DNA from 2 places in the Paenibacillus apii genome. Region 1 is predicted to be linked to the other one. Evidence: predicted binding sites of a transcription regulator. Region 1 holds the regulator's gene; the other holds the start of a gene.
The links. The regulator NrdR, encoded in region 1, represses ribonucleotide reductase genes. The targets are predictions, from matches to a motif close to AACACNATATATNGTGTT.
Positions count from the first base shown of each region.

Region 2: the regulator NrdR is predicted to act here: its motif matches at 2,297-2,314, upstream of G5B47_RS18880 (adenosylcobalamin-dependent ribonucleoside-diphosphate reductase).

Region 1 is NZ_JAAKGU010000004.1:360,095-363,506, reverse strand. It holds gene G5B47_RS11895 (hypothetical protein) at 1-177, opposite strand, end outside; tRNA gene G5B47_RS11890 (tRNA-Lys) at 535-607, opposite strand; tRNA gene G5B47_RS11885 (tRNA-Ala) at 621-696, opposite strand; gene nrdR (transcriptional regulator NrdR) at 897-1,373, opposite strand; gene G5B47_RS11875 (alpha/beta-type small acid-soluble spore protein) at 1,500-1,730, shown strand; gene G5B47_RS11870 (lytic transglycosylase domain-containing protein) at 1,811-2,377, opposite strand; gene coaE (dephospho-CoA kinase) at 2,374-2,973, opposite strand; gene G5B47_RS11860 (manganese efflux pump) at 2,983-3,412, opposite strand, start outside.
Region 2 is NZ_JAAKGU010000010.1:5,754-9,165, forward strand. It holds gene G5B47_RS18880 (adenosylcobalamin-dependent ribonucleoside-diphosphate reductase) at 1-2,110, opposite strand, end outside; gene G5B47_RS18885 (DEAD/DEAH box helicase) at 2,535-3,412, shown strand, end outside.

The DNA.
Region 1 (3,412 bases):
TAAAATTTCTAACACTAAGTAAGAAAATACAGAGGGATTTTCAAAAAGGTAAATTTCAGAATATTCAGGCCAATAATCCCTTGTCTGAATTTCCTGCAAGTTTAATGTTCTTGGAGAAGCGACATCAATAAATCCAGAAGCAAATACATGTGAAATGGAACTGAGACTATCATCCATAAGTCCAAAGTACCTGTAGATTTGTCGGTCTTTCATAAAATCCATATTGATCAAGTTTTCGTTGATGGCAACTTCTCCAGATTCAACTTTAATATTGTCACATAAAAATATTTTTCTAAAAAATAGTCTACCACGCTTAATTTCTTATTCTCTTGTGCATTTTTTATTGTTTTTTGATTTTGATAAAACATTTCTCAGTACTGCGTTATGATTAAAATGGCATCAACGTTGTAAATTTCAGAGGCTACAAAAAAAGGCGCTGACCCATAAGGTCAACGCTTTTTATTAGTACGCCCAAAGCCTAGCATAGGCAAATTCAACAGCAAAAGAACGGCATCGCTGCCGTTCTTTCTTGTATGGACTCTCAGGGACTCGAACCCTGGACCAATTGATTAAGAGTCAACTGCTCTACCAACTGAGCTAAGAGTCCAAATAATAATTTATGGTGGAGCCTAGGGGGATCGAACCCCTGACCTCATCGCTGCCAGCGATGCGCTCTCCCAGCTGAGCTAAGGCCCCATGTTATCTAAATCCGATATGTATGCATCGGCTTCTTGGTGTCTTCTGCAGCATCATGTCTCGCAGCCGACTTCTATATCATATAAAATTACGAGCTATGTGTCAACAGTTATTTTAAAAAATATTTTGGAGGACATGCACCGGATTGTCATCCGGTGGAGTAAGAAGAATTCAGAGCGGACAAACTGTAAAGCCTGGGCTTACAGTCCGTCCGTCTCTGAAGGATTTTTGGACAAGAGGGCCTTTAATTCCTTCATGAACATACTGATGTCTTTAAACTGGCGGTATACGGATGCGAAGCGGACATAAGCCACTTCGTCCACCGGGTAGAGCTGCTCCATGACAAGCTCGCCGATCTGCTGGCTATCGACCTCGGCTACTGCGATGCCGCGCAGCGATTTCTCGACCTCGGAGACGATCATCTCGAGCCGCTCGACGGATACGGGACGTTTTTCGCAGGCGCGGATGAGACCCCGGAGTATTTTGTCGCGGCTGAACTCTTCGCGGCTGCCGTCCTTTTTGATAACGATCAGTGGAGTCTCTTCCACCATCTCGAACGTGGTGAAGCGCCGGCTGCACCTCTCGCACTCCCGCCTGCGGCGGATCGATTTATTTTCATTGGCTGGACGTGAATCGAGCACTTTGGTGTTGGTATGGTCGCAGTATGGGCATTTCATGATCCGATCACTTCCTTTGCAAAAATTATAGGTTTTACTTTTCCAGAAAACACCTTTAATTATGAGTTATGAATGTGGCATGTCCGGCACATAATACAGTTACCAACCGATAGGAGGTGAACAGAAATGGCACAAGCAAGCAATGGTCAATCCAGCACCAATAACCTTGTCGTACCAAGAGCGAATGCAGCTTTGGAGCAACTGAAATATGAAGTTGCCCAAGAACTTGGTATCACTCTTTCTCCGGATGGATATCAAGGCAATAAAACTTCTTATGAGAACGGTTCGATCGGGGGTTACATTACGAAACGTCTTGTAACCCTGGCTGAACAACAACTGGCAGGTCAATTCCAATAATCTGCCCAAATAAGCTTGCCGAAGAAGTGCTGAACGGTCCGAAGCGGCTGTAGGCACTTCTTTTCTCGTGGACCCTCAGGCTAAAAAACGTTTCCGTAAATCTCCGTATACTGATTGTAATAGTAAATCACGCGCTGCACATAGTGGCGGGTTTCACCAAACGGAATGCTTTTAACGTCCTCTTCGCTTCCGTTCCACGAGCCTTCCTTGAGCCACCGCTGCACCTTGCCGGGTCCGGCATTATAGGCCGCAATGACCGCCGTGCGGTTGCCGTCAAACTCATCGGACAAGGTATGCAAATACCAGGCACCCAGTTCGATATTGGCGGAAGGCTCATTCTTCAGCCTGTTCATCGAGACATCGGGGAGCTTGGCCTGCTCAAGGGCCCATTTGGCCGTGTCCGGCATCAGCTGCATCAGCCCGATGGCTCCCTTTTTCGACTCGCGTCCGGTCTTGTAGTTCGTCTCTACCCGTATAATGGCCGCTATAAGATAAGGATCAACCTGATACGTGTAGCTGTGCGTACGGATTTCTTCTTTATAATAAATCGGGTAGAACAAGGACATCCAGTTGGTGCTGAGAAACAGAATTGCGGTAAAGCCGAGAAATAACAGCAGCAGAACTCTTTTTTTACGAAGCCATTTCAGCATGGCAGACCCAGCCTGTCCCACAAAACGGCGATCTGCCGCTCGGTGTCGGCCACATCCCCGCTGTTATTGATGACATAATCCGCTTTGGCCCGTTTCAGCTCGATATCCATTTGCGAGTCCAGGCGGGCTTCCGCCTGCTCGCGTGTCAGTCCGTTCCGTTTCATCAGACGCTCAAGCTGTATATCGCGCGGCACATAGACGACCAAAATCCGTTCAAACATATCCTCCTGTCCCGACTCGTAGAGCAGCGGAATATCGGCAATAACCAGACGTTCCGGCGCTTCCCGGTCGAAGGCCTGCATCCGTTCCCGGGTAATCCGGCGGATGGCCGGATGGGTCATTCCATTCAGAGCCTTGAGGGCTTCAGGATCATTAAATACAATTTCCCCCAGCTTGTTACGGTTTAGCGTTCCATCAGGGAGCAATATCCCCTCGCCAAAATATTTCACAACGGCGGCCAGCACCTCGTGTCCGGGGAGCATAACCTCCCGGGCAATGGCGTCGGCATCAACGACCTTTGCCCCCTTCTCGGCGAGAATGGCGGACACGGTGCTTTTTCCGGAGGCAATTCCTCCGGTTAAGCCCATAATCATGTTTTCACCTCATAACAGCTTCAATATTCCTATGGCAATCAAGAGCAGAGCGGGCAGCACCGAGGCGCGCTTCATCCAGACGCTTCCGGCAAAACGCAGTCCCGTGTTCAGCCCCAGAACCAGAATGCTGCCGCTGAACAGAGCGATCACAAGCGACGTCCAGAGCGGATTAAATCCGAGGAGCGCGGCCCCGAGGCCCGCCCCGAAAGCGTCGAGCGAAAGCGCAATGCCCAGAACGAGCGCCTCTGCAGAGGAGATGCTGCCCGATTGGTCTATGTCGGCTGAAGACGGCGTACGCAATATTTGAATGACAATTCCCAGTCTCCGAAGCTCCCAGGAAAATACTGCCGAGCTGTCAGGCTCTGCTTTCGCTGCTCCATCCGTCAAAGCCGGAAGTTCCTCGCTGTCTTTGACGACGGTTCCGAGGGCGGCCTCATCA
Region 2 (3,412 bases), on a different contig from region 1:
CGCGCAGCACCTGCGGGCGTTTCTTGTACTGCTTGTCGACGACGCTTCCGGCGGCCTGCGCGGCTGGAGCCGGAGCAGGTGGAGCCACATTCACAGCCGGTGCAGCAGGAGCTTCCGCAGCCGCTTCGGCAGCGGGTTTAGCCGTCTCCTTCAGCGGAGCGTCCTTCTTGTCTTCCTTCTTCTCCGTCTGCAGCACCTGCGTATCGCGGCTGCCGTCGCGGTAGATCGTCACGCCTTTGCAGCCGAGGTCGAAGGCCAGCTCGTACAGTTCTTTCGTCTCTTCCACCGTAAAGTCGTTCGGGCAGTTCGCCGTCTTAGAGATGGAGCTGTCCACCCAGCGCTGAATCGCTGCCTGTACGCGGATATGATCCTTGGCGGACAGGTCCATGGAGGTTACGAAGTAGTCCGGCAGTTCTTCCCCCGGATGAGCTTCCAGATACTCCTCTGCAATCGGCACGAACTGTTCGTCGAAGCCGAGGCGGCTTTGACGGAAATATTTGAAGGCAAAGTACGGCTCGATTCCGGTCGATGTGCCGACCATCGTTCCTGTGCTGCCTGTCGGTGCTTGGGTAATGACCGTAACGTTGCGCATCCCCTGCTTCGAGACGGCTTCGCCGACCTCTGGATACACTTCAGTCATATTTTTCATAAAGCCGCTAAGCAGGTATTTCTCGGCGTCGAACGCCTGGAAAGAACCTTTCTCTGCCGCGATTCCGGCTGAGGCCAGATAAGCTTCGCGTGCCATAAAGCCGTACAGCTTGTCCAGGAATTCCAGCGATTCAGGGCTGCCGTACCGGATGTTCAGCTTGATCATCAGCTCGGCCAGACCCATTGTTCCAAGACCTACGCGGCGCTCTTTTTTCTGATTGGCTTCGTTCTCCGGGAAATGATACGGCGTCTTGTCGATAACATTATCCAGGAAGCGCACGGAATAGCGGGTTGTCGTCGCCAGATCATCCCAAGCGACATCATGCTTCTCCTCGTCGTAGAACTTGGAGAGGTTGATCGCGGACAGGTTGCAGACGCCCCAGCCCGGCAGCCCTTGCTCGCCGCACGGATTCGTACAAATGATCGGGTTGAAGTACCAGCTGTTGGACATCTGGTTGTAGTATTCCATGAAGACGACGCCCGGCTCCGCCGATTTCCACGCGGATTCAATTATGGTATGCCAGATCTCCCGCGCTTTGACGGTGCGGTAATGGTTGACCTTGCGGCCGGCCGCCTTCCATTTATCCAGATCACCGTCCCAGACTTCGTTATAGTCCGGCTCCGTCGTATCCGGGAAGACGAGATCCCAGTCGAGATCCTCTTTGACCGCCTTCATAAAGGCGTTGCTGACGCAAACCGACAGGTTGGCGTTTGTCACCTGGCCCATCGTCTGTTTGACGGTAATGAAATCGGCCACGTCCGGATGCCAGTCGTTGATCATCAGCATCAGCGCGCCGCGGCGGCTGCCGCCCTGCTCGATCAGGCCCGTCGTATAGCTGAACAGACCGCCCCAGGATACCGCTCCGCTCGAAGAGCCGTTAACACCCTTGACCACAGCACGGCGCGGACGCAGCGAGGACAGGTTAATGCCGACACCGCCGCCGCGAGCCATAATTTCCGTCATCTCGGACAACGTCTCCATAATGCCGCCACGGCTGTCTTTTGGCGAAGGAATGACATAGCAGTTGAACAGCGTCAGTTCGTCGCTCGCACCCGCTCCGGCCGCGATCCGCCCCCCTGGAACAAGCTTCCAGTCATCCAGAATGCTGCGGAATTTATCCGTCCATTCGCGCTGCAGCTCCGGCGTCTTCTCCACGGAAGCCATGGCTCCCGCCAGGCGGTCCCACATTTCTTCCGGTGTTTTTTCAATATTAAGCGTGAGCTTCTCCACATCGGATTTCACCAGCTCGCCGCTTCGCGTCTTGACCGTTACCGTCCGGCCGCTGCGCTCCACGATTTCTCCAACTTCCTTGGTCGGGAACTTCGGGTCATCCTTCGTCAGTACCAGGACCACGTCGCCCACCTTGGCATTATTTGTATCGGCATCCTTCCAGGCATAGCGGTCCAAAAAGATTTTCTCGCTTAGCCCCTCCAGCTGCTGCTTGCGCTTCACTGTACTCAATATAAACAACCTCCCGTAAGTATGATTCGTATTCCGATGTATGTGTCAGGCGGGTTTTCATTTTGTCACCCACAACATGAGCTTCCCTGCCACCATCGTGGCGGCTTTGTAGGCACTCCCGGAAGTTCATCTTGTCAATTACAAATAACCGCTTCTTTTCGGAATAAAACGGCTTTTACCGCATTTGTCACAATATATTGTGTGAAGCGGCCTTTAAACTATACCATATATTGTAGAAAGAGTCTTTGGCGAAATACGGCTGACCATGCCGAAAAATCGCGGCGGATGCCCCTGTTTTCTCCCTGATTCTCTCGTTATTAAAGGCAGACTTCAAAAATAGCAGTTATGAATTCTCTCTTTTGCGCGCATACTACTTATACAATTCACTATGTAAACTTTAGGCCCGCAGGAGGAGACCGCTCTCATGACTCACGTACCCCGCAATAACCCTGAGCAAGAACCAGGTGAGGCTTCCGTTCTCCCCGTGCCTATTTCCTTCGAACGTGAATGGCTGCAGGATCTGGAGTCCCGGCTGGACAAAGGCGGTCCCTGGGGAGACTGGAGGCTGTCCCGGCTGGCAATGGAAGGCGAGGCTTCCGGACTTGTGGAGAGCTTCGAGGAGCTGCAGTGCATGAAGCATCTGGCTTCGCTGTCTCCTCTGCCCCATCAAATCGACACGGCGCAAAAGGTGCTGTTTGAGATGTCGGGACGCGCGATTCTGGCGGACGAGGTCGGCCTTGGCAAGACGATCGAAGCGGGGCTCGTGCTGAAGGAATATCTGGTGCGCGGGCTGGTCTCCAAGGTGCTCATTCTCGTTCCCGCATCGCTGGTGCTTCAGTGGGTACGCGAGCTTAATACGAAGTTCGGCATATCGGCCGTGGCGCAAAAAAAAGCCTACTCCTGGGACAACGACATCGTGGTCGCGTCCATGGATACGGCCAAGCGCGATCCCCACAAGGACCGGCTGATCTCGGGCGAATACGACATGCTGATCATCGACGAAGCCCATAAGCTCAAGAACAAGAAGACGACCAACTACCAATTCGTCCAGCAGCTGCGCAAAAAATACTGCCTGCTCCTCACCGCGACACCGGTGCAGAACGATCTTGGGGAGCTCTTCAATCTCATTACGCTGCTGAAGCCGGGCCAGCTTGGAAATCAGGGGGATTTTGCCGCCAATTTCGTGGTGGACAAGCGCGTGGCCAAGAATGAAGAGCAGCTCAAGGGCGAGTTATCCAAAGTAATGATCCGCAATCGCCGGGGCGAGGGTCCGGTGGCTTTTACGAAGCGGAAGGTGCGGAA